3 regions of the Exiguobacterium sp. s101 genome follow, and region 2 is predicted to be linked to each of the others. Evidence: predicted binding sites of a transcription regulator. Region 2 holds the regulator's gene; each other region holds the start of a gene.
The links. The regulator Rex, encoded in region 2, represses fermentation and respiration genes when NADH is low (regulators of the CRP and FNR family bind a similar motif). The targets are predictions, from matches to a motif close to TTGTGAAATATTTCACAA.

Region 1 (10,664 bases), on a different contig from region 2:
TACAGTATCGTGTCTATCAAGGATTCACGATTGAACAAGTTAAATTGACAGAAAAAGGTGCGGATGCCCACATCCAACTCATTGAGGACGGTCAAACGTTTACACAGACGTTACGTTCTACAATGGAAGATGATCAGGAGCATGTTCGCTATATTTGACGAGGGAGCGCTTTCGCTTCCTTTGTTTTTGCCTAAAGATAAGGAGACCGATTATGAATTTTACAAAACCTTTTATTAACGAAACGTGGGAACGGATGGGCTTTAACGAGCCGATGCCGGTCCAAAAAGAAGCGTTTCCCCTACTATTAGATGGAAAAGACGTGACAATCGAAGCACCGACGGGAACGGGTAAGACGCTCGCCTATTTACTTCCCGCGATTGAAAAGATTGATCCGTCGAACGATCGTATCCAAGTCGTCATCGTCGCCCCGACTCGTGAACTTGTCATGCAGATTCAACAAGTCGCACAGCGCTTCACTGAAAAAGGCGACGTCCGCATCGGTTCATTCATCGGCGGTGTCGAATTGAAACGCCAAATCGACCGGATCAAGAAAAAGCCGCATTTGATTGTCGGGACACCGGGTCGTCTCGTCGAGTTGATTGACAAGAAAAAACTGAAGCTTCACGAGACACATACCGTTATTTTAGATGAAGCCGACCAAATCATCGACAGCGGTTTGACAGAGGCCGCAGAACGAATCATCAAGCATACTGCGCATGAGCGTCAGCTTGCACTCGTCTCGGCAACACTCACCGATTCACTCAAAGAGTGGTCATCACCATTCATGAACGAGCCGGCTCATATCAAAATCGAACGTGCTGTCAGCGATCAAGTGACATACGGCTATCTGTTGACGACGCGTCGCTACAAACCGGAACTCCTTCGTCGTCTTTCACACGTCGATGGCGTGAAGGCACTCGCCTTCATCAACAACCGTTCGTTCTTGCCACCTCTTCGAGGAGAATTAGAGAAGTTGAAAGTGAACTATCGGATGCTCGACAGCTTGAAAGGAAAACGTGAACGCGTCGAGACGCTCCGTGAATTCCGTAAAGGGGAATACCCGCTCCTCATCACGACCGGCCTCGCGGCACGCGGCCTCGATATTGAGGATGTGACACATGTCGTCCATTTCGACTTACCGGAATCAATCGACGACTTCATTCACCGTTCAGGCCGTACCGCTCGCGGTAGCGCAGCCGGAACCGTCCTTTCCCTTGTGACGACAGACGATCTCCCACACTTGAAATCATTCGCACGTCAGCTCGGTGTCGAGTTAAAAGAACTTGAGATTTATCGTGGCGACGTGATTGAGAAACGGATTGAGGAGAAGCCTCCTGTCGTCAAACGTCCTGAGAACAAGCGAGGACCGCGCCGATGAAAAAAGACCGGAAAGTAATTCCCTTCCCTTTGCTCGTCGAAGAGTCCGAATTGCTTGCCGAACTGAAAAAGTTATATGAGCAAGCGGCTCTTGCGCGAAGCACACAGTGGACGAACTATATTCAAGAGATCGCGTCGGAAGGGACTTGGCATTTAAAAGACGCTGAGCTCTTCCGTGACCTCTTCATCGACTGGGCCGTCTTCTTTGAGACGGACGAGGACGGTATGACGCCCCACGGTCGCTATTTGACTGACCATAAGGGCGACATGTCACCTGCCCTCTATCACGCACTCCGTGGACTTGCTGTCCCGCGTTGCAGCATTTTTGAAGTGACCGAAGACGGTCAGTTAAAAGACTGGGAGTCAAAAGAGACATATGCTGTTCAGTTACCGGAAGAACGTGAGACCGGCGACCTCGTCCTCGGGAAGTTACTCGATATCCGAGGCAGCTGGCGCTTCGGTTCGGCGTTCCTCGCCTTACCCGCGAAAATGTCTGGTAATGTTGTCGATCTATATATCGACTTTACGGATGAAGTCGGTCCCGGTGCCTTTTTGGAGCAGTTCCCAGAGTTCTGTGCGGAACTGATCGACTTGTTACTTGATTTAGAAGAAGGCGTCATCATCCCGAAACCGACTAAATAAAGGGGCCAGATTTGTATGCAATCATCGCCTCACTATACTTATGGGTGCAAGTTCAGTATTCCAACACTAATACAAAGAGCGGGTATGCCAAGACCCGCTCAGATTTTATGAGACTCCGAAATCAATCGGGGTCTGTTTTATTTCCCAAAGGCTGCTGAACATGATCCAATCACAGATGAAACACCGAAGAAATCTAGCAAGGCTTCGCGCGCATCTGGTCCTGCATCTTTAGCGGCGAGTCGGACAGCTTGTTTAAGTGACGCTGTCTTACTTAATTTATCCTCTCGTGACATCTTATAGTATGGTTTGATTGCTTTAACAAACTTAGTGGCGCCACCGACAGATTTCAAGGCAGACTTAATTTTGAGGATTTTAGCTGGAGTAAAATTGACGACGATTGCAGTTCCGACGGCCCCTACACAACCTGCAATTGAACCTATACTAGCCATTCGAACATCCGATAAACCTTGTCCCTCTTCTAAACCGAGCGGGAAACTCACTTCATTCTCAAGGTATGTTTTAATGGCTTCCTCGCCTTGCATAATCACTTCATCCGGCATATTCTCGATTGCAGTTAGGATCTCAATTAACTGTAAATCCTGCTCATTCAAACCATCAGCAGCGTTAGCTGAACCTACTGGTATGAGTGAGGCAGACAAAACAAGTACCATTGCCATCATAACTGATACAATTTTTGATTTTATGGACAATTTATCTCTCCTCCTTCGTTTTCACTCCAAATTTAAGCACTGCAGCGATCAGAAAAATCGCAATGGTTATAACCGCTTTACTATTCTCAGACAATCCATCCACAAAAAAGTGTATAACGGTAATGGCTGCGAGGAGTAGGATGTAAATCCACTCTTTAGTCGAATTTTTCATATATATGACCTCCCATTCACTCGCAAAATTAACATACTAAAATTTGGAATGTAAGCCCGGAAAAGATGTTCTAAGGAGTAAGACATATGTCTATATTTAGAAATGTAAAAAATAAAAAAGCGGACAAACTTGTCCGCTAGAATGTTGATGAGGCATCCTCCCCGTTATAGCAGTGAAGAAACGTTATCGTAGCGGTCATCACTAGTAATGACGCTGACTCACGCTTCGGATGGACCCCATCTTTGCATATTTTTATCTGACATATACGTCAATCTGTTTGAGCATGTCACGCGCTTCTTCATTTTCAGGCGTGATTGCCGCGCTTGAGATTTGTCTCCCATCCTCGTATACATCGATAACGACACCGTCCTTCGCTTGGCGCGTTTGGTACAGGCGACCATTTACGTAAGAGGCATGATCCACCGAGTCGAGAACTATCCGAGTCGTTTGTTTCCCGGTGTTCAAGTCGATGACGACTTCCTCGCCGCCTTCATTTAATGCGATCAGGTTGTGGCCTGACACTGTATGATCCCAAAAGCCTTGGCCTTCAACCAATTGAACAACTTTCCCCATTTTTGTATCGTAAGCGAATAGTCCTGGCATCGCGTCCTCAACATGGATGTCCTCTTCCCCTTCTCGGATGACTTCGTGAGAACTAACACTGACTGGAACGTATCGTGTTTCTGTCAGCCGAGTATCTACATCAGTAGCATAAAATCGATTCGTATGCATGACACCGGTGATAAATCCTTTGTCCATACTCAATTCTTTGACGGTCACATCATTCATCGTCTGGTTGAACGTGGCGAGCATCGTTTTTGTTACCTCGCCATATCCGTCCCGATAGATCAAATTTAACTGGCCGTCCTTAATAAAGATACCTGCCCACCACCCTGTCATGATCTCATAAATTTGACGTTCCTCGGCATCGAACGTATAAGTCGATAGCTCTTTTCCTTCTACTTGTTCAAATACGATGAGCTCTTTCATTCCATCCTGACCGACCCCGATATATCCCTCTTCTGTTTGAATCGATTGGGCATATGTCATTCCGTTCATTTGTCGATGAACCGGGCGTTCTCCCTCATTTAAACGTTCATGATATCGTAGCGCCTCAGCAATATAATTCAAATTTGACGTGATGCGACTCTCATCAGTCGTCACTTCAAACCGCTCTTCTACACTGTCCTCTATGCTATAACTGATCTCAACCACTGCGTCTGTCCAAACAGATGGATTCGAATTGATGTCTAACGCCCATTCTGCTTTCGTTTCCGTCGCATCAACAGCAAACGTCCCAAGTCCAATCACGATGACCGCACCAAGAGCGGCCACATTCCACATTCGTTTCATTTTCTCACCTCAAACATTCAGTTTCGTCTGTAAAGATCGTCCGCCTAACCAAATCGTCACACCTGCCCATGCTATCAACACCACACCGACATATACAATCGTCTCATCATAAATCAGGTAATTATCCAAAAACGCGTAGCCTAAAATCGGAATAGTTAAGATGACAACTAGAATCGATAAGCTAAGTACCGGTGACCACAACGTCCGTTGCCAGAAACTTCGTTCAATCAACACAAATGCGAAGATGAAGAGCACAGCGATCGTGATCATCAATTGATGAATGACAAAATTAACGAGTGAAGAAGGATACATCATAGACAGTATTGCCTGGTACGATAGTGCTTGTTCAAATGACCCTTGCATCGGAATCATCTTATCTTCGAACCAACTTGTAAACGCTATGTATTGCAACTTAAGGGCAATCCATTCGACAGCGAACAACCCGAACGTCATCATTAATATGGTAGCGAGTTTGGCGAAAAAAATGGTCATTCGTTTTTGTGGCATCGTGAGGAGTCGCATCATGAACGTCCCTCGTCCTTGAAAATCGCGATACCAAATCCATACGCTGTACAGTAACACGGCAGCAACGGCAATCCCGAGGGATAAAAGATATGGAGTTCCGTTCAAGTAACTGACAAACATCAATTGATAGTCTGCATTCCCTGCACGACGTAACTGCTCGTACAATTGTGTCTCGCCCCATAAAAAGTAGCCGAGATATCCAAACTGGACGACGAGGAGACCGGTGACTAACATCAAGAACGGTTTCGTGACACGCTCGACTTCCCAACTCAATAGTTTCAATAGATTCATGCCCCGTACTCCTCTCTCATCACATCGACGATGGACTTACCATGAATGAAACGGACATCTTCGACATCAAACTCACGGACGATGCGTCCGTTATTCAACATGACCGCCTTGTCGATCAAGTACTCGATATCTTCAATCTCGTGTGTCGTAATGAGCACGCCCCGGTTCTCCATGACCTCACTCGAAAACAGTTCAACAATCTGTTCTTTCGAAAAGACATCGATTCCTGAGAACGGTTCATCGAGTAATAAATAATCCGGGTCTTGGGCAATGCCGAGTGCAAGGTTCGCTTTGGCGAGCGTCCCTTTCGATAACTCGCTTAACTTATCCTCCGGGAACAATTTAAAGTCTTCGACGAGACGAGCAAATAATGCCGAATCAAATGTCGGATAAAAGTCTTTCATAAACGCCTCACATTGCTCGATTGTAAAGTGAATCGGGAACATCGCATGGTCGGCGACGAAAGCGACACGGTTCAAATCGATCGGTTTTCCATCAATCAATACCGAACCTTTATCAAAAGGTGTCAATCCCATGATGCCTTTCAATAACGTCGATTTCCCTGTTCCGTTCAGTCCGATGAGACATGTGATTTCCCCTTTATTCGCTGTGAACGAAACGTCTTCAATGACTTGTTTTTTGCGATAGCGCTTCTTAACTCCCAACACTTCGATCATCGTATATTCCCTCCTTGTACTGTCGTTTGATTTTCTCGACAAGTTCGTCTACCGAGACGTCAAGCTCTTGAATCGATTCCACAAATACAGCGACCGCGTCATCTACAATCTCAGAACGAATGTGTTTCAAGATGGCGTCATCTGTCGTCACGCGACTCGGTCGATTTCGTTCGGTCGTAATCAATTGTTGGTCCTCCATTTCCTTAAACGCTTTTTGAACCGTGTTCGGATTAATTTTTAAATCGTTCGCTAGTTCTCGCCGGGATGGCATCTCATTCCCGGCCTTTAGTTCACCGAGTGCCATCTTCTTCTTGAAGTAGTCGACGACCTGTAGATAAACCGGTGCCCTCGTATTGAATTGCATGTTCATCACCTTTCTAAGTGTATGACATGGTTAATACACTTTCTAACTGTATTATTAGTGTAATACACTTCTGCGTCAATCTTTTTTTCAATTTTTCTCCAAATAAAAAACATCTGACACGTGCGTCAGATGTTGAAATGTTCAGTCAGAACACGATATCCGCCCCTCTTTTCGGATCGATTTGTTGAAGATACAGATCTTCCCCGGGCCAGTACCGGCGCTTATATTTCGCAAGTCTTTTCGCCGGATCGCCGAGGTATGTATCACGGTTCAATACTCGCTCATAACGAACCTCGCGTGGGCAGTCGAGATAAATCACATAATCGAAATAAGGACGCCATTCCGGTCGCTGCAAAAAAATCCCCTCTATGACGACTGTATGAGCAGATGACACATCAATCTTCTCTTCTGCGATGACATCTCGTTCATACACGTAACGAGGTAATTTTAGTTCGGTAATCCCATTCCTTAATGGACGAAACAGTTCACACTCAAGACGCGATACGTCCCATTGTAGAGCATAATACTCGGTCGGTTCAGACTGTCCGGTCTCATAGCGCTTTGCACGTTCGACGATATAGTCATCGATGTGAAGAACATAAACACTCGGATCATTGCTCAAATGTGAAACGCGCGTCGTTTTGCCCGCTCCGCTCAGTCCATCAATCGCTACGACAAACGGTCGATTCCCTAAGTGCATCGAACGTGCTGCATGGATGACTTCTAATGTGTTCATACCGTTCCTCCCCACACAAAAAAGTCAGCTCACGTATGAGCTGACTTTAGTTTACCAGAGTACCCAACCACGCGCTCCAGGAGGCGCACTCTCAATCAAGTGCCAGATTGGAACGGTGTATGCAAATGCGATCAAGACGAATGTCACGGTGATCCATAGTTTCCAATTCTCGAAATAACGTGGTGTATCCATCGCTGCTTCCTCTGTCTCAGCGAGCGGGAATTCTTCTTCGCCTTTCGGTGCGAGGAATGACAAGTTGAACATCGAGTAGACGAAGATGAGAACAGAGATGAACAAAATTGTTCCCCCGATTGCCATCATGACGTGATATGGGATCCATTCACGTGTCAACGCATCCGAGAAATAAGTTGCCGGACCCGTACGACGTGGGTTCCCGTTTAATCCTGAAATATGCATCGCATACGACATGATAGACATACCGAACGCCCACGTTCCTGCTTGAATCAAACCAAGTTTGTTCATCGCCTTCGTCAACGTGCGACCACGAAGGACTGGTACGAGCCAATAGGCCGTCCCGAAGAACGTCAAGGCAACAGCCGTTCCGACGGTGATGTGGAAGTGTCCTGTGACCCAAAGTGTATTGTGGACCATCGCGTTCAATTGGTGCGAAGCGTTGATGATCCCACCTGCGCCGGCAGGAATGAAGAACAACATCCCGACGAATGGTGCAAGGAAACGAACATCGCCATATGGCATTTTCTTCACCCAGCCGAACAACCCTTTTGCACCAAGCGCACGTCCACGAAGTTCGAACGTCGCAAAGAGCGAGAATGCCGTCATAAACGAAGGAATGACAACTAAGAACGTCAAGATAACTTGAACGAACTTCCAGAACGGCTCAATCCCTGGCTCTGTCAATTGATGGTGGAATCCGACCGGGAATGAGAAGAGTAAGAATAACAAGAATGCCATTCGCGCCAACGCATCAGAGAAGATTTTTCCGCCGATTACTTTCGGTACGACCGTATACCACACAATATATGCCGGCATGAGCCAGAAATACACGAGCGGGTGCCCGAAGTACCAGAATAATGTACGGGATAATTCAATACCGACTGTATCTTTCCACCCGAGTGAAAGCGGGAGGAGTTGGAATAAAATCGTCGCTGCGACACCGAGTGTCGCGATGACCCAAAGTAGCATCGTCATAATACTCATGTAAGCCGGGAGTGGTGGATGAACCCCTGGGTTATCACGTTTGTAATCTGCATACATCCGGAACATCGCGAACGAGGAGAACCACGTTCCGACTACGAACAGGACGAGTCCGACATAGAAGAGCGGATCTGCCATGAGCGGTGCATAAAATGTATAAAGTACAGTCCCTTTATTAGCAAGAATCATCACAGTGATCATGACAGCACCGATAATCATCGTCCAAAAACCGAGCCAAGCGACACGGGTCGGGAACGATTCAAAGCGACCGAATGACTTCGCAAGTAGCGCATATAATAGACCGATGATGAACATCGTTGTGAAGACGATACCGAGCATGATTCCGTGAGCTGTTAGTAACTGATAATATCCAAAAATTTCAGGAATGACACCGGTCCGAATTAACGTCTGCATCAAACCAGCCAACGCACCAATCAAGACAGCGAGAATCGATACAAGAACGTGACCGTAAGCAAGACGCGCTTCTTTCGCTCCAATACTCGGAACCGGAACTCCACGCTCCATCTCCCATTGCTTCAGTTTAGATGATACATCGTTCATTTACTCCACCACCTTGATTTTAGTCGACATCATGTGATGTCCTGTTCCACAATATTCGTTACAAAGAATCAAAAATTCTCCAGCTTCCTCAAACGTGTACGTCAATGAGTTGATATGTCCAGGGACGACCATCATATTGACCGGTGTACCTGTCAACTGAAATCCGTGAACGACGTCCGGTGACGTCACGAGGAACGTCACTTTTGCACCTTTTGGAATTTCGACATTCCCTGGTGTAAAGGTAAATGCTTGTGCAATCATGACGAGCTCGTATTCATTCTCGCCAATTTGATGAAGTCCCGGTTGATCAAACGGAGCCGTCTGATTCACTTTTGCCGGGTCGATCAAATCCGCATCCGATGCAGGTTGATTTCCCGCTGCGAAGGCAGATACCCCTAGAACAGTCAAGAAAACTGCAAGTAAGATAATACCAAACGTAAGCCAATATTTTTCTAATTTATGAATATGCATGACGAGACCCTTCTCCCTGTATGTTTATCGAGTAACAAATAAGTAAAAGACCGAAGACCACATGGCGATGATGACACCTGCGACAATCATGACCGATGTAAACGTTCCTTTAAGATTTGGTTCTTGCCCATCTTTATGTTCCACGTGTAAAACCCCTTTCGCTTGTTTTTCCACCTTTATTGTACGCAATCGCTCAGGTGATAATATGTGACATTTATCACTTCAAAAGTGACAATCACATCAATTTTGCGTAGTTTCAACACACAAAATTCACATTTTTAAAAAGGAGTCCACAAAAAAACCACCTACACATGAGGTGGTTTACAAACGACATATTCCAGCAGGACAACCCTCGCAGTGACAAAGCTCTTTCAAAAAATCAACATCGTGAATAACGATCGATTTTGCTGTTGTACTGATGACTCCGTCTTTTCGCCACTGGCTGATCAAACGGTTCACCGTCTCGCGCGGAGCTCCAATCAATTGCCCCAGTTCTCCATCGGACGGATGACGAGGAATCACAATGGTATCTTCTTCCTCTACACCATGCATGGCCGCCATCCGCAGTAATGTCGAGCCCAGCGCCCCTGGCTTTCCGTACAATAATAAGTCGCGGACTTTCATTTCCGAGTGCTTCCGCATCATCGATGTCCAGCGTAAAATTTCTCCAGCAAACCGAATATCGCGTTGCATCAGTGATTCTAGCTCACGTTTCGAAATCGTTCCAATTGTACTTTCTTCTGTCGTCTCGATACTGTATGAACTCGGGAAAGTTTCCACGATATCGAACTCACCGAAGAAATCATCTGGTCCATACATGAACATGACGAGTGGATTTCCTTTTTTCGTGATTTTCGTAAATTTAACAGAACCACTCTTTAAGTAAAAGAACTTATCACACTTCTCACCTTCCCAACACACGATACTTGCTTTTGGATGATGCTGAATCGTCATCATTTCAAGTAACAGTTGTTTCGTTTCATCTGAAAATACAAAACTGTTCGGCTGAGTCGTTCCACATTGCATTGACATAAGTCGTTGCTCCCTCCACATTTCATTCGTCCGTTCCATTTATGACTTTATTATACAAGAGTGTGACAGGAAGAATCGTAAAAGTATGTGACATTTCAAACAATCTTTAAAAAAGAGATTCGGCTATTCTCCCGAATCTCTCTGCTTGTTCAACGCTGAATCAACCGAATCAATTTTTCTGCCGGTTTGAAGTTCGGATACCGGACCGGTAAATCGAATTTTGTCGTATTCTTTAAAATCGATTTGGCGTGACTGAACGTTTCAAAACTCGTTCGACCGTGATAAGCCCCCATCCCGCTCTCGCCGACTCCGCCAAACGGAAGGTTCGGATTCGTCAAGTGCATGATGACATCGTTCACGCACCCTCCGCCAAAGGAAAGATGTTTCATAACTGTTTTTTCCACGTCTTTCGATTCCGTAAAGAGATAGAGAGCAAGAGGATGCGGTCGGTTAGAAATGAACTCGATCACTTCATCTAATTGACGATATGGAATGACTGGTAAAATCGGACCGAAAATCTCATCTTTCATCACATCAGCATCTTCATGAAGATTCGTCATGACGGTCGGCGCAATTT
Region 2 (10,664 bases):
GCGCTCGTCAAAGACGGAAAGACGTTATTGTCAAACGTCGTCTCTTCTCAAATCGAGAGTCATAAACGATTTGGTGGCGTCGTCCCTGAAGTGGCGTCCCGTCATCATGTCGAGCGTATCACGTATGTCATTGACGACGCGTTAAGCGAAGCAGGCGTGAAGATGGAAGATGTGGACGCGGTCGCAGTCACACAAGGACCGGGTCTCGTCGGTGCCCTTCTCGTCGGCATCAGTGCAGCCAAAGCATTGGCGTTCGCCCATCAAAAACCGCTCATCGGCGTCCATCATATCGCGGGACATATTTACGCGAATGAACTCGTCGAAGAGATGCAATTCCCGCTCGTCTGTCTCGTCGTCTCAGGAGGCCACACGGAACTCGTCTATATGCCAGAACATGGTGTCTTCGAAGTCATCGGTGAGACACGTGATGACGCGGCGGGTGAGGCATACGATAAGGTCGCGCGCACGCTCAGTCTCCCCTATCCGGGTGGACCTGCGATTGACCGCTTGGCTGCGCTCGGGGAAGACACGTATAACTTCCCACGCGTTCGTCTCGAACCAGGTAGCTTTGACTTCAGTTTCAGTGGCTTGAAGTCATCGGTCATCAACGCCGTACACAATGCGGAGCAACGTGGAGAGACGGTCATCCCAGAAAATTTGGCGGCGAGCTTCCAAGCGAGTGTCGTCGAAGTACTCGTCGAGAAAGCGATTCGTGCCGTGAAGGAAAAAGGGGCGAAGCAATTGCTCGTCGCAGGTGGTGTCGCGGCGAACCGTGGCCTCCGCGCAGCACTTCAAGACACAACTGCTGCCGAAGGGATTCAACTCGTCATTCCACCACTTGACCTATGTGGGGACAACGCCGGCATGATTGGGGTTGCGGCACATCACGCGTATGTGCGCGGTAAGCGCGATACACTAGCGATGAATGCGGTTCCTGGGTTATCCTTAGAAGAGAGCATGACAGTCTAGGGGGAAATAGAGACATGACGAAACGCATCATCATCGGAGGACTCATCGTACTACTCGTCGTTGCGACGTTCTTACAAGTACGTGAGATCATCCGCGCTTACAATATCGCCTATCAAGAAGAAATTGTTCCAGAAGAGACACGAGTGAAGTCATTGACTGGAGAAGACACATTGGAGGGCATCGGTCGCGTGACCGGAGAGAATACGCTCATCGAGTCACTATATGGCTACACAAGTGTCGTCGACCAAGAGCCAGAGCGTGTGATCGTCGTCGATCGCAATCTCGGGGTACAGCCAAAAGCGAGCGATGCTTATTATGAAATCGAGCGGGGTCGCGAGGCAACGGAAGAAGAAGCGGCGAAGTTTGATGATTTGATCGAGGAGCTCGACGAACAGCAGCTGTTCGCGCAAGTCATCTCGACACACGAGGCACGCTATGTGACGAATGGCGAAAAGCTGATGACGTTCTATAAGGTGTTCACACGTGACGTCGATACGAACGAGGCTGTCTTCTTTATCGCTGAGGACGGGACGAAGCTCGACTTCCATACGGTAGGATTCCAGCCGTTACGATATTTCTAATATAAAGAGAGGCCGGCGTATGACAACGCTGACCTCTCTTTTTACTGTTTACGCTTTTGGTTGTCGATAATTCTCTCGATGCCATGTGTTGATACGACTCATGATGAACACGAGAAGGGCGAGAATCCACATGAAGAGTGTCTCTTCGTAGAAGTGGGCCCATACCGAGCCTGGCGCATAGAACGTATGAACGGTCACGTCGACCGGCCAGACGACGATGCGAATGAAGAGCGTGCTCATGAGCAATCCACTGAAGAGACTGAGCAAGATCCCTGGCCACGTCTGAATGATGAAGCCGATGACGACAGGCAAAAAGTAAAAGAGAATAGACGGGACGATCGTCGGCTCACCGCGGATGAGTTCAGATACGAACTCGGTCCCGGTCGGCACGATGTAGGCGAGTCCCGTGAGGAACGCTTGAATGAACTCGATTCGCATGGCACGGGTACGCATCATGTATGGAGTTCCTCCCATTCCGCATAAAGTGCGGTGATCGATTCTTTCGCTGCGTCCGATTCGGTCGATAGTTCTTGGGCACGGGCGAAGTCGTTGAAGACGTCCGGCTCACACAGCAACTGTTCGATCTCGTCGAGACGCTTCTCATGTTGCTCGATCGCCAGCTCGATCTCTTCGATGCGCTGTTTGATCCGGCGCTCTTCCCGTTGCTGTTCCTTGTCGGCGCGTTGTTTTTTCACGACGATCTGCTTCGTCTCCTCACGGGCGAGTCGTGCGAGTTCTTCGAGCTCTTCTTTCTTCTCGACGTAGTACGAATAGTCTCCGAGATACTCATCGATGCCGTTCGGCGTGATCTCTAATACACGTGTCGCGAGACGGTCGATGAAGTAGCGGTCATGCGAGACGAAAAGGATCGTGCCCGGATAGTCGAGGAGGGCATTCTCTAAAATCATCTTCGAGTCGAGATCCAAGTGGTTCGTCGGCTCGTCTAAGATGAGGAGGTTCGGTTGCTCGAGCTTCAGCTTGGCCAACGTAAGACGTGCCCGTTCACCACCCGATAGTTCGAGGACACGTTTCGTGACGTCATCGCCGCTGAAGAGGAACTGACCGAGAAGACTCCGCACTTCTTGCTCACGCATGAGCGGCCAGTCGTTCCAAATCTCATCGATGACACGGTTTGTGTCAGACAAGTTTTGTTGCTCCTGATCGTAGTAGCCGATCTCGACGCCGGTCCCGTAACGGATCTCACCCGTGAGGACGGCTTGTTGTTTCGTCAACACTTTGAGTAATGTCGACTTCCCGACCCCGTTCGGACCGACGAGCGCGACGGATTCACCGCGCTGCAGCTGGAAGCGGAGATTTTTGGCGATTGCTTCCTCATACCCGATGGCGAGGTCACTCGCGCTCAATACATCGTTCCCACTCTGGCGTTTGATAGAGAACGAGAGGACAGCACTGCGTTCGTCACCGTCCGGAGCATCGAGACGGTCGACTTTCTCGAGACGCTTCCGTACGCTTTGCGCCCGTTTCGTCGTCGTCGCCCGGGCGATGTTTCGCTGGATGAAGTCCTGCATCTTGGCAATCTCTTCTTGCTGCGACTCGAACTGCTTCTTCTCTTGTTCGTAAAGGGCAGCCTTCTGCTCGAGATACTTCGTATAGTTCCCGACGAAGCGACGGCTCCGATGACGTGACAGCTCATAGACGACCGAAACGACACGGTCGAGGAAGTACCGGTCGTGGGAGACGATGAGGACAGCTCCTTTATAGCCGCCCAAGTACTTCTCGAGCCAGGCGAGCGTCTCGATGTCCAAATGGTTCGTCGGCTCATCCAAGATGAGCAGGTCAGGACTTTGAAGGAGCATCTTCGCCAAGGCGAGACGTGTCCGTTGTCCCCCGGATAGCGTGTCGATGCGACGTTCGAAGTCATCCGGATAGAAGCGCATCCCATGGAGGACCGAGCGGATGGTCGCTTCATACTGGTAACCGCCACGCTCTTTGAACGTATGCTGCTCTTCATCGTAAGAAGAGAGGAGACGTTCGTACGCAGCGGCGTCATTTAGGATTCGTTCGGATCCCATGTCGGCTTCCATGCGACGGAGCGTCTTCTCCTGCTCGATCAAGTCCGTGAAGACGGTGAGCATCTCGTTCCAGATCGTCTCGTCGGATTCGAGCCCTGAGTCTTGGGCGAGATAGCCGATGGTGACGTCTTTTGGCTTCATGATGTCCCCGGAATCATAGTTGTATTCACCAGCGATGACTTTCAAAAGTGTGGACTTACCGGCACCGTTCCGACCGACGAGGGCGACACGTTCACCTTCCTGGATTTCGAGTTTTACGTTTTCTAAAATCGGCTCGACGCCGAAGGATTTGGATAAGTTGTTGACTTGCAGTAGGATCAAGTGAAAAAACCCCTTTCTCTCTATTTAGTATACTGTATTTTTCAGCGATTTTAGGTATATTCGTTGAGTGGTCATGTGAATTCGTTTACAATCAAGGTGTATGAAATTCAGATTCGTTTGTAACGTGTCGTAAAAAGGAGGCTCTTTCCGTTGAGTCAAAACGAACCAAAGATTCCACAAGCGACAGCCAAACGGTTGCCACTATACTATCGATTTATTCAAAGCCTGCATGCGTCAGGGAAACAACGTGTCTCTTCAGCAGAACTGAGTGAGGCGGTCAAGGTCGATTCGGCTACGATTCGCCGTGATTTCTCGTACTTCGGTGCGCTCGGTAAAAAGGGATATGGCTATAACGTGCAGTATCTGTTAGACTTTTTCCGAAAGACACTGAATCAAGACGAGATTACGAATGTCGCCTTGGTCGGGGTCGGTCACCTTGGGACGGCATTCGTCAACTATAACTTCCTTAAAAACAATAACACACATATCGTCGTCGGGTTCGACGCAGACGAGACAAAAGTCGGCACGACGATGTCAGGCGTCCCAATTCATCACGTCGATGAGATGGAACAGATTATGAAGCAAAACAAGATCGACGTCGCCATTTTGACGGTACCTTCTGCCTATGCGCAGCCCGTCGCAGACGACTTGGTGCGATTCGGCATCAAGGGTATCTTGAACTTCACACCGGCACGACTCACTGTACCGGACACCGTTCGCGTCCATCACATCGATTTGTCGATTGAGCTGCAGTCACTCATTTACTTTATGCAACACTATCCAACCGCTGAGGGGGTCCATCAATAATGGAATTACTAGCATCATCACTCGTCGTCGGGATGCCAGGTGGGGTGAGTCTATTTGTCATCGCCATCATCGCACTCATTCTCTTCGGACCGAAGAAATTACCGGAGTTTGGTCGCGCGGCCGGGCAGACGCTTCGTGAGTTCAAAAATGCAACGAACGGCATGATGAACGAGCACGACGAGAACGACAAGAACGACAAGAAAGCTATCGAAAAGAAAGAGCAGTAAGCCATGAATCATCAACCTGATCAAGAGCGGGAACTCACCGATCACTTGACAGAGCTGCGGAGACGACTGATGCTATCTGCATTTGTCGTCTTTGCCTTCTTTTTGATGGCTTTGCCGAGTGTCAAATATGTACTCGCATACTTGCAAGAAGATCTCATCGAACGTGGGCTCGAACTGAACGCCTTTGGGGTCGCGGACCCACTCATGATTTACTTGAACTTGGCGCTCGTCATCGGCCTGATTGCGGCGAGCCCATTCCTACTGTATCAAGTGTGGGCGTTTGTCGCACCCGGTCTGCATCCGAATGAGCGGAAAGGCACGCTTGCCTATATCCCGATCATCTTCGGATTGTTCTTGATTGGTCTTGCGTTCGCCTACTATTGGTTGTTCCCGCTCGTCCTCGATATCTCGACGGACCTCGGGCAAGACCTCGGACTCGAACAACTCATCGGGGCCAATAATTACTTCACGTTCTTGTTGCAGCTGACAATTCCGTTCGGTCTATTATTCCAATTACCGGTCGTGACGATGTTCCTCACCCGGATCGGTGTCGTGACCCCGTACTTCTTATCGAAGATTCGAAAGTACGCGTACTTTGCGCTATTCGTGGTCGCGGCGTTCATCACACCACCGGACTTGACGTCGCACCTCATGGTGTCACTACCGCTCTTCTTCCTATACGAGATCAGCTTATCGATTTCACGTATCACCTATAAAGGGGTGCTGCGCCGGGAGAAAGAAGCGATGGTGCAAGAACAGATGGATTTAATGAAACAGATGAATGAGAAATGAGCATCGTTCCGTAAATGGGATGGTGCTTTTTTGTGTATTACACTCTAGCTCAACAGGACTTTCATGCTGTTCAAACTTTAGACACTTTTAAGTGAAATAGTGAGCATAGTCGTTGAACCTTATATTGTGAAATAGTACACTAAGATCAAGGATTAAGTGTGATGTTTATCACAATGTAAAACGAAACGTATTGTCTAACATAAAAGGAGAGACGACTCATATGAAAATCGCAGTCATCGGATGTACACACGCAGGAACAGCAGCTGTCAAAGGATTACTCGCCAAGCATGACAATCTCGACATCACCGTTTACGAGCGGAACGATAATGTCAGCTTCCTTTCGTGTGGGATCGCGCTCCACGTCGGTGGGGTCGTCCAACGTGCGGAAGAGTTGTTCTACTCCTCTCCACGTGAACTTAAAGAACTCGGTGCGACGATGCGCATGAAACATGACGTCTTGTCGATCGACTCCGAAGCGAAGACGGTCCACGCCAAAAATCTTGAGACCGGGGAAGACGTGCATGACACGTATGACCGCTTGATTGTCACGACAGGTTCATGGCCAATCGTCCCAACGCTTCCGGGGATCGAGATGAACGGAATCGAGCTCTGTAAAAACTACGCGCATGCCCAACGCATCATCGAACGCGCGACAGATGCGACGAAGATTGCCGTCATCGGGGCGGGCTATATCGGAGTCGAACTCGTCGAAGCGTTCGAAGCATACGGAAAACATGTCACATTTATCGATAGTGCCGACCGCATCTTGAATAAATATCTCGACAAGTCGTTCACGGATCAATTAGAAGCGGACATGACAAATCGCGGAATCGATCTTGAACTCGGCCAGACGGTCGATGCGTTCCGTGGAACAGATGGGAACGTCACACATGTCGTGACAGACAAAGGTGAATTCGAAGCGGATCTCGTCATCTTGTGCGTCGGATTCCGTCCGAATACAGGACTCCTAGAAGGACAGGTCGACATGCTCGGGAACGGCGCCATCATCGTCGATGACTACATGCGCACGAGCAACCCGGACATCTTTGCGGCGGGGGACAGCTGTGCCGTCTACTACAACCCGGCACGCACACACGCTTATATCCCACTTGCGACGAACGCTGTCCGCATGGGAACACTCGTCGCGGAGAACTTGATGCAACCACGAGTCCGCTACCAAGGAACACAAGGAACGTCAGGACTTCGACTCTATGACTGGAATATCGCGTCGTCTGGATTAACGGAAGAAGCGGCAGCACTCTTTGGGCTCGAAGTCGAAAGTGTCGTCATCGAAGACGCGTATCGTCCGGAGTTTATGCCGACCGCAGAGAAAGTCGAATTCAAACTCGTCTATGAAAAAGGAACACACCGTATTGTCGGTGGACAAGTGTTATCGAAAGCGGATTTGACGCAAGCGGTCAACACACTCTCGCTAGCCATCCAAAACGAGATGACAATCGAAGAGCTCGCCTATGTCGACTTCTTCTTCCAACCGCACTACAACAAACCATGGCACTTCCTGAACAGCGGAGCGCTTGAAGCGATGAAAGACAAAGTGAATGCCTAACGAAAAACGCGGAAGCTAAAAGCTTTCGCGTTTTCTTATAGATAGCGTGGCGCATCTTTCATCAAGTTGGCAAGAAGGATGTAGATGAGAAAGTTAGCCGGCAAAAAAACGAATAGTAGCCGAATACCGAGTGAAGAGATGTTCACGTATTCAGCGATCCCACCGCATACACCGGCAATCGAGCGGTCGGTCGCCGACTTACGAAGTGTACGTTGCATAGCAAAACTCCTTATGAGTTGATATGTAAATTTTACCATAATAAGTGCATAAAACATCCTCGTCGATTGATTTGTTAATGTAGATTATTTACAAGTTACTCGGGGAGCGATTCGAACAGACCGGTTATGAGGTGGTGTATGGAGCACACACAGAGCGGGAAGGGGTGTTGACGTTACAGGAGGTCGCCTCGACGAGTGATGTTTTATTGCTATGTACACCGTTTGCGGAAGCGGTCGACCTGTTACCAACACTCGCTGGATTGGATGGGGAAAGTATTGATTGATGTGACGAATCCGATTACGATTGAGTTTTTCGAAGTGGAGCGGCCGGACGGAGTGTCAGGTGCGGAGTATTTGCAACGACTCATTCCGGATAAGAAAGTTGTGAAGACGTTCAATCAGACGGGGGTCGAGAATTTAGGCAATCCGGACGGGTCCGTCATGTTCGTCGCGGGTGAAGATGAGGAAGCGGTGCGGCTTGTCGTCGAGCTATCAAACAAAATCGACTTCGCTATTTACATACAGCAACTCTTCTGTTGTCAGATTTGAAGTGGAATAACTCATCATGATTTCCTACTTTCTTAAATTGAAATTGTTATAATGAATGCAGGTTTCATTGTGATAAATAAAGTGATTCCTACGAATTACTAAAAGATATTTATAACAAAGAGGAGAATTTAGATGGTATTAGCGATTTTGACGTTCATCGTCGCATTTGTTCATGTCGTCGGTGGGGCGGTCGCGCTTCATCAATATCCACAATATAAGCGTATGGCCATCGGGGCGATTGTACTCGGGTTTGTCTACGGTGTGTTGACCGTGGCGGTGATTGGATTATGAAGTGGGGGTCGAGCGAATCACTTCGTTCGCGACTTCAAATGAAGAGCGGTTATCAATTAGGGACATACTTATTTTTAGGGCTCATCATCTTTGATTTACTCTTAGGCGACGTTCCGAGAATCTCGTTTGTGATGTATGCGTTGTTCTTTTACTTTTGGCAGCGGGAACGTGTAGAAAAAGAAGAAAAGGGATTAGCGGAGAAGATGAAGCGGAAGTCGGATGAGTGGACGATCACATTCGTCGTTTTTCTTTGTTTGGTAGGCTATGTGCTCTCCCTTGGCCTACGATATCCATCTGTTTCGTTGCTCGAACTGAGCATTTATGGCTTCTCGACAATCTTCTGCATTCGGGCGTTGACCTTGATCTATGCGATGCACCAACAACAGCTCGACTAAAAACCATCCCTTCGCTGAGAAAGGATGGGTTTGATTTAGGACGCCGCTCGTCGTAGGACGAGCTTTTCTTTTACGCTCTATAACGAGGAGCGGACCATTCCGTTCCCGGTCGAGCTGAAGGACGTCTGTGTCGACTTGTTCGGCTATTTTGATTTTGCAAAACTATGGATTCCGTCGTAAGGAGGGGTATGATGAGGAAAAAACTATTGTTGGCATTTCTTTTATTCAATCCAATCGTATTTTTGATTGGATGGTGGAATGGGGAATGGGTGATGATTACAGTGGCGGGATTCGGTGTTATCTTCCATGCACTTTATCAGGAGCAACTCGAACAGTTCGACGAAGAGAAGGTGAAGTCATTGATGCAAAATATCGATTCGAAACTCATCTCATCGATTGGTTTTCTTTCAATTTTTAGCCTTTTTGTCGTCGTCTGGTTTTTTAACGAGATGACAGTTCCGTTGCTTGATACGATGTACGTCGTGTTTGGGGTTATCATGACGCGTCGTGGTCTGTTGATTCGTAGTGCAGTACTCCATGAAAAGATTGATTTGACGAACGTCATCCATATAAAGAAAACCCCGAGCTCGTAAGACTCGGGGTTTCGTTATGCGGATTTGTCCGTGCCTTCTTTTTTGACTTTTCGAGCGAGTGCCAAGATTTGATACACTTTGAAAAAGTCGTAAGCGGCGACGGCGATGATGAAGTACGTCCAGAAGCTGAAGCCGTACTCTTGTACCGAGAAGTACGCGAGGACGGTGAACAACACACCGAACGAGAGACTGAAGAGCATCATCACTTTTAGTTGTCGCGGCATAACTGCCACCTCATTTCTACATTAAAAATAGTACGAGCATCACGAGCGCGTTGTTGAACGCGTGGATGGCGATTGGAACGATCAATCGTCTTGTCTTCGCATACGCATATGAGAACGCGAAACTCATCGCGATATAGACGAGGAACCGATTGTCTTGGTGGATGAGCGCGAATAGGATCGAACTGACCCCAAAGGCGATCCAGAACCCGAAGCGTGCATTCAAGTTCCCGAACAAGATGTGACGGAAGAGAATCTCTTCGATGATTGGTCCGAGCAAAATAACCGGCAAAATCAGGAGTGGAATGACTTCCACCATCTCGGCAATGTTTTGCGTGTTCATCGATTCGACGAGGTCACCAGAGATGGCCGTCTCAATCAAATTCGCCACGATGACGAGCCCGTATTGCATCAAAATCCCGAGCCCGATCCATTTGACCGTGTCGTTCAAGTTCGATTGGATGCCTTGCGCTTTGTATTGCTTCAAATCCGGCCAGATGAGAAGGATTGACAGAACAATCGTCACACCGAATCCGATGGCGAGCCAGAGCCCGACGAACGTTTCCGTTAACCATTCCGGTCGTACTTCAGTGAGGACGAGCGGGAATAGTTGAACGAACGCATAGAGTAAAATCGGGGTGAGGTGCCGGAGACGAATGTTAGGCGCCATCGAAAAACGGGTATTTATCGATTGGTTTGAGTTTAGTGTAGCCAATTCAACACGTCCTTAATCATAAAAATGAACTTACCTTTTTCTCATTGTAACAAATAAGTTCTCTTGACCGCGAGTAAGAGCATTTTTTAATGTATCCTACTTGATTTTTTAATCGTCGCATACTACACTTATCAATGTTAGCACTCCTTTTAACTGAGTGCTAAAACCTTACGATACACATTACATCATTCATATTCGGAGGAGGGTTTTTCCATGTTAAAACCACTAGGCGATCGTGTCATCATCGAAGTCGTGGAGAAAGAAGAAAAGACGATCGGGGGCATCGTGCTTCCTGATACGGCGAAAGAAAAGCCGCAACAAGGGAAAGTCGTCGCAGTCGGTACAGGCCGCGTGACGGACGAAGGCAAGCGCATCGATCTCGACG
Region 3 (10,664 bases), on a different contig from region 2:
TCGTCTACCTCGGAGAAGGCAAAATTAAAAAGCAGGTCATGACGGAGAACAACAAGACGTTCAACCCGCAAATTCCTTGCTTCGTATAATTGAGAAGACCCCTTATTCACATTGAAGTGAGTAAGGGGTCTTCTTGTCATTTTGTCATCTGAGACGGTTTTGACTCATTTCCAAGCTTGTCAATCGCAGTCACGTAGTAGGATGCGTTGTTCTCACTTGTGACCTCGATACTTTTTCGTGCATGGGATGGGATACTTTCGATATGAGTCGCTTTTCCGTCGATGACTTCATAGATCCGATATCCAATCACGCTCTCTTGACGAACGGCGTGCCATGTCAATAAGTTACCTTTCAGCTCGATTGCCGTCGGTGTCTCGAGATCGACAGTTTCGTTCAGTTCGGTATCCACCAGCTCTGTATAGACGACGAATCGTTCATCGTAGCCCCCGTCCCCGAACGTCCCCGAACAGGTAATCAAATTTAAGTTCCGATTTGATGTGGCACCGAAAATCTCTTCAATTGGCGCGGTTTTCGTATCATAGCGTTCTGTTTTCGTGACGCGGAATCGTAAGGTGTTTCCCGCCTCATCTTGAATCAGAACGTCATCGCCTTTTGTCAGTTGGTCGAGTTGATAAAAGATAGCCGGGCCGGTCTTACTATCCACGTGACCAGCAATCACGGCATTTCCTTTGCTACCTGGTGTGACACCGGGTTCGAACCACCCGACCTGGTTCTCATCTTCTGGTACGCCCATCTGTCCATTGTCCAGGACACCGACTTGTTCGATTGCCGTGTCGACATCGATTTTAGGGATCTGGATTTGAACAGGGGTGACGGCCTTGGCGTTTTCTTCTTCCTCGGCTAAACGTAGCTTTTTCACCTCTTCCTGTAGAAGTGAGAATTCAGCCGTTAAATCCGGGCTCTCCTCTATTTGTTTTTCTTCTACAGGTGGTGACGACGATTCTTGGGCGCTCGTCCACGTCCAGAAGCTAAAACAAAAGAGAGAGAGCGCCAGAAACAAAAGGCGCTTGTTCATGGGACTCCCTCCTTATTGATTATTGTTCAGACACTTTACGTTTGCGAAGCGTTACGAAGGCGAGTAAGATTCCGCCAAGTACAGCTAATCCAGCGTAGAGGCTGTTCATTGATTGTTCTTGTGCACCACCGAGACCTGTTTCAGGCATCTCTTCAGGCATCATTGTTTCTTCGAACTTGTCAGGCATTTGTGTCACGATCGCGTTACCGAGTGTTTCACCAACACCGAACATGAATGCATATCCTTCACGGAATGACATCCAAGCAGCTTCTGCATCGCCAGCGACATATTGATCGAACGTGTCGAGTACGAGCGCTTCGTGCTGTTTGATCGCTTCTTCACCGGCAGCTTGTGGTAAGTTACCTTCTGTTGCAGCATCGAGGAATGTGCTGAAGTTGACAGCGAATTGGTCGAGTTTCATACGTGCATCTTCAATCTTCGCTTCGTCACCTTCAAGTGTAGCAGCGACGATGTCACCTTGTGCTGTGATGTGATCTGAGTTCCATACTTTTTCGAACTGTGCAGCACCTTCGTCACCATATACAGAAGCGATGGCTGCTTTGAAGTCGAGTGTGTTTTGGTCTTCTGCCCATGTTACGTAGTCATAGTCCTCTGCTTGATCGTACCCTTTTTGCATACCGATTGCTGCGAGGGCGAAGTGCTCACCTGCGAGACTGTTCAATGTTGAGCGGAGTTCAACAGCTGGTGTGTCGGCTCCAGTCGTGAATTTGTCAGGCATTTGTGTGACGATTGCGCCTGAGAGGGCTTTACTGATGTTGAACATGTGCTTGTAGCCTTCACGGAACGTCATGTAAGCTTCTTCGTAATCTCCTTCGACGTAGTTATCGAATACCGAGAGGACTTGGTCTTCGTGAAGTTCAAGCGCGTCAGCTGCTGCTTCCTTCGGTAAGTTCCCTTCCGTCGCTGCGTCGAGGAATGTTGAGAATTCTTCTACGAACTCATCAACTTCAGCTTCAGCTTCCATGCGTAACTCTTTGTTTTCTGATTTTGCAGCTTCGACGAAGTCGGCTGAGTAGTCATTGTGACCACGGAAGATTTCTTCAAATTTCATGCCACCTTCTTCTCCATAGATAGAAGAAATGGCTGGTGTCATATCGAGTGCGTTTTGATCGAGTGCTTGATCTGCGACCGCGGCATCTGCTGCCTCGTCATAACCTTTCATCATCGATGTGACGGCTAATACATAGTGCTCAGATAAGAGTTGGTCGAGTGTCGCGCGAAGGTCACCTGCTGGTGTGCTCGCTGTTGGCATGTGGTCCGCTGCTTGTGCGTTCACTGGTACGAGTAGTCCTAAGGCAAGTGCCGGGGCTACGATTTTGTTTAACGTCTTCTTCTTCATGGGTAATCGCTCCTTTTCGTAAGTGAGTGTTGTCGTTATTTACACCCATCTAACGGAGCGGTTCAAAAAATGGATCACTCTTTTTTTATTTTTTTTCGTTTTTTTGTTGAAGAGTGCGATAAACCCCTGGTGCGACGCCATATTTTCGTTTAAAAATTCTGTGGAAATATGGGTAACTTCGAAATCCAGACAGTTCCGCTATCGTTTCTAACGAATGTTTTGTATAGCGCATTTGCTCTTCGGCAAGCTGCAAGCGAATCGATTGTGCATATTCGATGATCGTCACCCCGGTCCCTTCTTTAAAGAGATGAACGGTCCGTGAAACGCTCAGTCCGACGGCGTCGGCGACGTCTGAAACTTTGAAGTCACTCGTGACGTGTGCTTCGATAAAGCGCATCATACGAGAGACGACTGGAGGTCGCGCCTGGGAATGCACATCTTGAATCGAACGATCGAGCATGAGTAGAAGGGCTTGGACGAGCGTTTCAATTAGTACGGCACTTTGTTCAGACGGTGGACGGCGCACTTCTTCCGTAATGTGTTGCCATAGCGAAAGAAGGCGTGAATCGATGGCGATGGTATTCAATCGCCCCCGTGGAGTCGCATGCCACCATGTATCGATTGAATGTCCGGTGCAGAAGATATGATAGTCTCCGCTCGCAGGTGTATCGACATGCATTTCATAGAAGTCACCCGGACGGACAATCAATACGTCACCAGGTCGTGTGATCATCGTTTCTCCATTGACCACAATCCGAGCCGTTCCTTCCGTTTGTAAGCGAATCAGATATGTATCGAGTAAGCTGGCGAATGGAAAAGTATAGGTCGTTGTATGATATGAATAGCCACAAAAGCCGATTTCCATAATAGTCTCCTTATTTTATAGCAAAATTGTACATATCTTAATCATATCATGGATGGTCATGAATCCTTGAAGACAGTACGATGAAAGCGTTGAAACGGAAATGAACTTCAAGGAGGACGTAACATGAAACAATGGTGGAAAGAAGCGGTCGTATATCAAATTTATCCACGTAGCTTCAATGACTCAAACGGTGATGGGATTGGCGACATCCAAGGAATCACAGAGAAGATGTCTTATTTGGCAGAACTCGGGATCGACGTCATCTGGCTCTCGCCGGTATACGATTCACCGAACGACGACAATGGATACGATATTCGTGATTACCGTGCCATCATGGACGAGTTTGGTACGATGGATGACTTCGATGCGATGCTTGAAGAAGCACACCGTCACGGGATTAAAATCATGATGGACCTTGTCGTCAACCACTCTTCTGACGAACACCAATGGTTCATGGAGTCACGTTCTTCAAAAGATAGTCCGTATCGTGACTATTACATTTGGAAAAAAGGAAAGGACGGTCAACCTCCGACTAACTGGGGGGCTTTCTTCGGCGGCAGCGCTTGGCAGTATGATGAGGCGAGTGATGAGTACTACCTCCACCTCTTCAGTAAGAAACAACCGGATTTGAACTGGGAAAGCGAGACGCTTCGTCGTGAAGTGTACGACCTCATGACATATTGGCTCGATAAAGGAGTCGACGGGTTCCGGATGGACGTCATCAATATGATCTCAAAAGACCAAAGCTACCCAGACGGTCAAACGCAAGGAACAGGGTATGGAGACGGGACACCATTCTTCTTTAACGGACCACGCATCCATGAATTCATGCAGGAGATGAATCGGGAAGTCTTATCGAAATATGACACGATCACGGTCGGGGAGATGCCAGGGGTCAGTGTAGAAGAAGCGAAGCTTTATACGGGTGAAGACCGCAACGAACTGAACATGGTCTTTCATTTTGAACATGTGGACGTCGGGAACGGGAGCTTCGGGAAGTGGAATCCGACAGACTGGAAGTTGACTGAGCTGAAGACGATCTTCTCACGTTGGCAAGAAGGACTTGAAGAAGAAGGGTGGAACAGCTTGTACTGGAGTAACCATGACCAGCCTCGAGCTATCTCACGTTTTGGGAATGATTCACCGGAATACCGTGTCCGTTCTGGGAAGATGCTCGCGACACTCCTTCACCTATTAAAAGGAACACCATATATTTATCAAGGGGAAGAGTTCGGCATGACGAACGTCGCCTTTGATTCGATTGATCAATACCGAGATATTGAAACGTTGAATGCCTATCATGATTACACATCAAAAGGATTGTTGACACACGATGAAATCTTCCGTGGGATTCATGAGCGGGGACGTGACAATTCACGCACACCAGTTCAGTGGTCGGACGAAGCGCACGGCGGCTTCACGACTGGGACGCCATGGATTGGGGTCAACCCGAACTATGTCGACATCAATGCGGAAGCGGCACGGAAAGACCCGAATTCGCTCTTCCATTACTACCGTCAATTGATTGCGCTCCGTAAAGCCAATCCAATCGTTGTCTATGGAAAGTATGAGCTCTTGTTGCCGGAAGATGAAGCGGTCTATGCATTCACACGTTCGTTCGAAGGGGAAACTTGGCTCGTGCTCTGTAACTTCTCGGGCGAAACACAACAACGTGATATACCATATGACGTAAACGAACGCGTCATCGGCAACATGGAACCGATTGAACCGTTCACGCTTCGTCCGTACGAAGCGCAAGTGTACAAACTGTGACCAAAAGCTCGCCATTCGGCGAGCTTTTTTGAATGGTAACGTATCTTCTTTTCATGATTCGGGAATAGTGTAAGTAACGTCTGACATGAAAAGAGGGAACGACATGGGTACTTTAATCGCTTACTCTTCCAGGTATGGGACGAGTGAAAAAGTAGCGGCTCTACTCGCTGAACGTCTGTCGGGTGACGTTCATGTCCAAAATATCGTAGAAGAGCCGAATGCGATGTGGGAGACGATCGATCACGTCATCGTCGGCAGTTCGATTCGGATGGGAACCATCCAGGACGAAATGAAGGAATGGTTGGCGCTTCACGAAGCACACTTGCTTAAGCATCCCCTCGCTTTATATTTGTGTGCCGGGACACCGACAGAATCAGAGCGGATTCGTGAGTTAGAAGAGGCGTACCGTGAATCACTCCGCGAGCATGCCTATTTTGTCGAGGTCGTTGGCAGTGGTTATGACTTTGAACGAATGGGTTTTTTAGACAAAGCAATCGTCCGGATGATGGTAAAGCAGAAAGAAAGCTCGCTTGAACTCGATGACGACAAATTAGCCCGGCTCGTGGAGGCGGCTCAAACGTCCGAACGTACCCGGTCTGAGAACCCGTAAGCGAGTATGTCCTGCACATCAATCGGACTTTTCGTGGAGATGAGAGCATCTCCACTTTTTTTCTGTCCTTCGATTTGATGAAGCGCAATTTGTTCTATCTGACGTCCTATTTTCAAAGCGATTGGCGCAGATTCATGGCATCGTAAGTTTTCGATAGTCACTTCGTCGGTGCGGTTCTCCCCTCCAAATAGCTCGAGGTCGGCTCGGGCTGTGGTAAACCCGCGAACGGAAATTCGTTTCAACTGTACACGTCTTGACTTATATTGAATCGCAAGTGCTGGATGCTGTTCATAGTCGTAGGTCGGGTCGCCGATGGCAGTCAAACCATGGATGAAGACATCTTGATATGCGGAAACGACCAGACTCCGTGGCGAGGATTTTGCATAAAGCGGGCTTCGGACTGGCTCGATGGATACCAAATTTGTACCGGACAGGAAGCGTGCAGTCGCGGAATCCGGATCGTCTGCCAAATGATGACCGATGTGGCGGAAGTTGAACGAACGATTGTCGTGAACGGAGAGATGTCCAAAGATATGGACGTCGTGTGCGGCTGACGAGGTTCCATGCGCTTTTACTTCGATACCTCCAAAACAGCCTTCCGTTCTGTTGTGAACAAGCGTGACGTGACGCGAACCGTCATCAATTTCAATGCCGTTTGAGTTTGAGAATCCTAAAGCGTGCGTTCGGCCATGGGGGTGATGACAATAACAGTTAGTGATGTAGATGGCATCACTATGATGTGTTGTGATCCCATCGTCCCCATAATTCGTTGCTTCGAGTTGATTGAGATGGATATACCGACTTCCGTTTGCCGCACGAAGTCCGTCACCTAGGTAGTGATAGTGCGGGGACGTGATGTCAAACGCATGGAGCCCGGCATTTTTAGCCGTCACATGATGCACCCATCCATACGTCACGTGCGCGAATGTCAAAGCGCTCGATGTCGTGTCACCGCTTGTCGTTCGTTTCACGTCACCTAAACGATCAACGTTCCAATCAAGTGTAAGATGGGATACCTCGATATGATGATTGCCGGCGAATGGGGTCGTATTTCGTAAAAGACGGCGATGCTTCGGAGCCCGATCGGATAATTTGAGGATTGTGACGTCTTGTCCGGCACCTTCAAGTGCACAACTAGAAGGGAGGCGAATTCCTCGAACGATATATACACCTGGTGGCACATAGACACGGCGATTAGAGCGGAGGGCGAGACGAAAGGCGAGGGTGCAGTCCGTCTTGCCATCTCCAACAGCCCCATAGTTCGTCACATCGACACGTGATTTTGTCATATGCATCAGATTCAAATATTCCGCATCGAGTCGGCGCATCCAAACGGGACGAACCACTCCATCGATCTGTTCAAGCGGAAGAGACGTCCGGACAGGCGAAACTCTCTCCGTTAATGGGATTCGACAAGCGTATGTTTGGCTCATTGCTGGATAAGTTGTTTTACTCGTGGTATGATGCCACTTGAGTGTTTGATAAATCAATTCTTCTTCAGACCAGTCGGAATAAGCAGCAATCATCGATGCGATTGACTGTTGATCATTTGATTTTTTCATAATAGATCCCCCTAGTGTCATCTTCTCTAGGGTGTACCCGTTTCGACTTATTTTTAGCAATCAGAAGTATTTACTAGACAGAAGCATCTAACCATGTTATATTCAATATGTGCTTAATTAAGAATAGCTGGAATCATAATTCACAAGTGCTTGGGATTATTTTTCATTAGATAATTCCAGAGGCTTGTATTTTTTTTGGTCAAGTTTTTTCTAGTAAGGCACTACTATAACGCATAGCGTTTATTTCAGGAGGGTTCATTCATGAACACAGGTAAAGTAAAATGGTTTAACTCAGAAAAAGGTTACGGCTTCATCGAAATGGAAGGCGGAGACGACGTATTCGTACACTTCTCAGCAATCCAAGGCGACGGCTTCAAAACACTTGAAGAAGGCCAAGAAGTAACTTTCGAAATCACAGACGGAGCTCGTGGACCACAAGCTTCTAACGTTGAAAAAATCTAATCTTCCTTTCTAAGGAATATGATACCTGCTCGCATCGGCGAGCAGGTTTTTTTGTGTTTAACCATATGGTTTGAGGGAACAGTATACGAGCGACAAATCGTGAAGGAGGAATTCGGAATGAGTGCAAAAGAAACAGCATTAAAAATATTAGACTCAAGTAATGTAGGTACAATGGCGACTGTATATAAAGTAAAACCGCACAGTCGGTATATGACATTTTTCCATGAAGATTTCACGCTCTATACAGCAACTTCAAATGATACAGATAAGGTAGAGGAATTAGAGAGAAATCCATATACTCATATCTTAATTGGCTACGATGGAGATGGAGTCGGCGACACGTACCTAGAAATCTTAGGAAAAGCAACGGTGTCAGATGATGAATCGATGAAAGAAAAAGTATGGAATGACAAACTTGAAGGATGGTTCGATGGACCGAATGATCCAAAACTCATCATTCTCAAAATCGAACCTGAATCAATGCGTGTGATGAACAAAAAAGGTCAACCATCTCAAGAAGTCACCTTATAATACTCTTAGAGACGCCTAACGAAGGCGTCTTTTTGTATATGTGAATAGACTGTGGCATACATATGTACGAATTATGAACAAGGAAGATTATATATGTGAAAAAGTGAACATAGATTATATATTGTGAATGTAATCACATTATTCATTTATTTAACTTCTTAAAGGGAGGAATTATTATGTTCACGAAATTTTGGCAAAATCACAATGTTGCCACAGCGATTTTAACGGTATTACGTGTATGGCTTGGTTATCATTGGTTGACGGCAGGTTGGGGTAAAATCACAGGTGGTTTTGGAACAGAAGGATTTTTAAACAACGCGGTGTCACTCGCCACTGGAGAACATCCAGCTGTCGCAGGATGGTGGGCCGCATTCTTAGAAAACTTTGCAATCCCGAACGCTGGATTATTCGATGTCCTCATCCCTTACGGTGAATTTTTGGTCGGCCTAGGGTTATTGCTCGGTGCACTCACACGTAGTGCAGCATTCTTCGGACTTGTCATGAACATGGCGTTCTTACTATCAGGAACAGTCAGCACGAACCCAACGATGTTGATCGTCTCCGTATTGATTTTGGTTGCTGGACATAACGCAGGAAAAATCGGAGTCGACGGCTTGTTCCTTCGTACCTTCGTTGAAACGAAAGTATTACACCGTTCACCAAATCGTCAAATAGCCTCGTAACTTTTATATGTTCTCCTGTGACAAACCTCTCACGTTTCGGCTACGATAGATGTAGCCTAACAGAGATAAAGGAGAACGCATATGACTATGACTCATTTTAAATGGATTGGCTACACAGAAGGGGTATCCTTCTTGCTGTTACTATTAATCGCGATGCCACTGAAATATATGGCCGGCATTCCACTTGCGGTCAGTATTGTCGGCGCAGCGCACGGTTTCTTGTTTGTTGCTTACGTGCTCGCAGCCGTGTACATGGCGTGGCGCTTCCGTTGGGGCTTCAAAGTTTTGACGCTTGCTGTGATGGCATCCGTCATCCCATTCGGACCATTTTTATTAGAAAAACGGGTACTCCCGTCAACAGAGAAGACATCGAACTGATTCGTTCGATGTCTTTTTCGTTACGACACACATTCGGCTGACTGAAGTGCAGCTTTTTCTGCCTGCATGTCGTGACGGATGCGATAGGTGAGTGTGAAAGTACATAAGAGTAGACCAATCATACAGGCTGTGTATAGATGAGCGACTGGCACAAGATCACTTAATATTCCGAATAAGATGAAACCGATTGGTGTGATCCCCATCGCGAGTGATTCGAGTACTCCAATCACACGACCTAAGTAGTTCGGGTCCGTATTCGTTTGTAAGAGCAATTGAATGGGGATATTGACACGTACGATGAAGAAACCGCTTAGTAAAGCGAACATCGCAAAAAAGAAAATCGACGTGATGACGTTGAAGTTCAAATATAATGGAATGGCAGGGCCGACAAATAGAATGCTGAGTATGGTCAGTGCTGATCGCATGGTCGATAGGCGATGTTTGATGTTGAATAACGGCAAGGCGTGAAGTAAAGAAGCGACTAAAAATTCAATGGCAACCATGCTTTCAAGTAGTCCGAACTGGAACGGGGACACACCGACCTCTTGTAATGCTGCAATCGGGAACAACACTTCTGACGCGACGAAAAAGAAGTTCAAGAATGCGGCGAGGACGGCGACCGTCCATAAAACGCGCTGCTGTTTCAAATAAGACAGACCGGACCGTACATCTTCCCAGGCGGATTGTTCGGTTGGAGCAACCTCTTTCTGATGAAATGTGAGTCGAGAAGCAAGTAGCGCAGCAATCATGAAGAATAGGGCTGAGCTGAATAAAAACACTGGAATCGGTATGAGTTTAAACAGTGCTCCGGCAAGAAGCGGAGTACCGATACTTGAGATGGAGATGATGCTCTGAATGAGGGAGTTGGCACGTTGAAGCTCTTCCTCTTCAAATAGAAGTGGGATCGAACTCGATAGCGTGACCGATAAGAAGGTGGAAACGATGGATAGGAAGAATGTGATGACATAAAAGGCAGGTGCTTCAAACGTCCACATTAGACTTCCAATCCCTGCGAGTAAAAATAATCCTCCATTCAAAGACTCCATCTTGATGATGACGCCTTTTCGGTCAAGTTTGTCCGCATAAGCGCCGGCAAATGGTGACAAAAGAACGCGTGGCAATGTTCCTGCCAGTAAGACAAATGCGAATTGCAGTCCAGATCCAGTTGTCGTCAATACCGTTAATCCTGCTACGAACGTAAATAAGTTGGATGCGAACAGTGACATGAATTTACCGAGTAATAAAATGGAGAGGTTGGACGAAAAGAATCTCATAGGAAGCACTCCTTTGCAAAATAGTTAAATGTGATTTAACATTATCATAAAGGCACGAAAGTGAAATGTAAACAAAAAGTTCAATATAATTTAACTTTTCGAGGTGGCATATGATTGGTGAACGAATTAA

Region 1: the regulator Rex is predicted to act here: its motif matches at 9,261-9,278, upstream of KNO76_RS09665 (cytochrome c oxidase subunit 2A).
Region 3: the regulator Rex is predicted to act here: its motif matches at 8,321-8,338, upstream of KNO76_RS07875 (DoxX family membrane protein).

Annotation. Positions count from the first base shown of each region.
Region 1 covers NZ_JACSKX010000010.1:45,630-56,293, reverse strand. The annotation lists gene KNO76_RS09720 (hypothetical protein) at 1-158, shown strand, start outside; gene KNO76_RS09715 (DEAD/DEAH box helicase) at 212-1,378, shown strand; gene KNO76_RS09710 (hypothetical protein) at 1,375-2,019, shown strand; gene KNO76_RS09705 (hypothetical protein) at 2,157-2,729, opposite strand; gene KNO76_RS09700 (hypothetical protein) at 3,154-4,254, opposite strand; gene KNO76_RS09695 (hypothetical protein) at 4,264-5,070, opposite strand; gene KNO76_RS09690 (ABC transporter ATP-binding protein) at 5,067-5,747, opposite strand; gene KNO76_RS09685 (GntR family transcriptional regulator) at 5,725-6,117, opposite strand; gene KNO76_RS09680 (kinase) at 6,257-6,847, opposite strand; gene KNO76_RS09675 (b(o/a)3-type cytochrome-c oxidase subunit 1) at 6,899-8,584, opposite strand; gene KNO76_RS09670 (cytochrome c oxidase subunit II) at 8,585-9,055, opposite strand; gene KNO76_RS09665 (cytochrome c oxidase subunit 2A) at 9,080-9,199, opposite strand; gene KNO76_RS09660 (Crp/Fnr family transcriptional regulator) at 9,377-10,087, opposite strand; gene KNO76_RS09655 (aldehyde dehydrogenase) at 10,237-10,664, opposite strand, start outside.
Region 2 covers NZ_JACSKX010000012.1:85,340-96,003, reverse strand. The annotation lists gene tsaD (tRNA (adenosine(37)-N6)-threonylcarbamoyltransferase complex transferase subunit TsaD) at 1-969, shown strand, start outside; gene KNO76_RS11130 (hypothetical protein) at 984-1,550, shown strand; gene KNO76_RS11125 (hypothetical protein) at 1,599-2,006, opposite strand; gene KNO76_RS11120 (ABC-F family ATP-binding cassette domain-containing protein) at 2,003-3,904, opposite strand; gene KNO76_RS11115 (redox-sensing transcriptional repressor Rex) at 4,055-4,711, shown strand; gene KNO76_RS11110 (twin-arginine translocase TatA/TatE family subunit) at 4,744-4,938, shown strand; gene tatC (twin-arginine translocase subunit TatC) at 4,942-5,730, shown strand; gene KNO76_RS11100 (FAD-dependent oxidoreductase) at 5,951-7,297, shown strand; gene KNO76_RS11095 (PspC domain-containing protein) at 7,333-7,515, opposite strand; gene KNO76_RS11090 (hypothetical protein) at 7,650-7,799, shown strand; gene KNO76_RS11085 (NAD(P)-binding domain-containing protein) at 7,792-8,064, shown strand; gene KNO76_RS11080 (hypothetical protein) at 8,197-8,355, shown strand; gene KNO76_RS11075 (hypothetical protein) at 8,352-8,750, shown strand; gene KNO76_RS11070 (hypothetical protein) at 8,942-9,343, shown strand; gene KNO76_RS11065 (YdiK family protein) at 9,358-9,567, opposite strand; gene KNO76_RS11060 (CPBP family intramembrane glutamic endopeptidase) at 9,584-10,279, opposite strand; gene groES (co-chaperone GroES) at 10,493-10,664, shown strand, end outside.
Region 3 covers NZ_JACSKX010000007.1:96,860-107,523, reverse strand. The annotation lists gene KNO76_RS07920 (ABC transporter ATP-binding protein) at 1-89, shown strand, start outside; gene KNO76_RS07915 (class F sortase) at 137-1,036, opposite strand; gene KNO76_RS07910 (globin family protein) at 1,056-2,396, opposite strand; gene KNO76_RS07905 (AraC family transcriptional regulator) at 2,482-3,261, opposite strand; gene KNO76_RS07900 (glycoside hydrolase family 13 protein) at 3,385-5,034, shown strand; gene KNO76_RS07895 (flavodoxin domain-containing protein) at 5,138-5,644, shown strand; gene KNO76_RS07890 (glycoside hydrolase family 55 protein) at 5,608-7,206, opposite strand; gene KNO76_RS07885 (cold-shock protein) at 7,468-7,668, shown strand; gene KNO76_RS07880 (pyridoxamine 5'-phosphate oxidase family protein) at 7,786-8,199, shown strand; gene KNO76_RS07875 (DoxX family membrane protein) at 8,376-8,882, shown strand; gene KNO76_RS07870 (DUF3817 domain-containing protein) at 8,964-9,260, shown strand; gene KNO76_RS07865 (MFS transporter) at 9,281-10,534, opposite strand; gene KNO76_RS07860 (helix-turn-helix domain-containing protein) at 10,645-10,664, shown strand, end outside.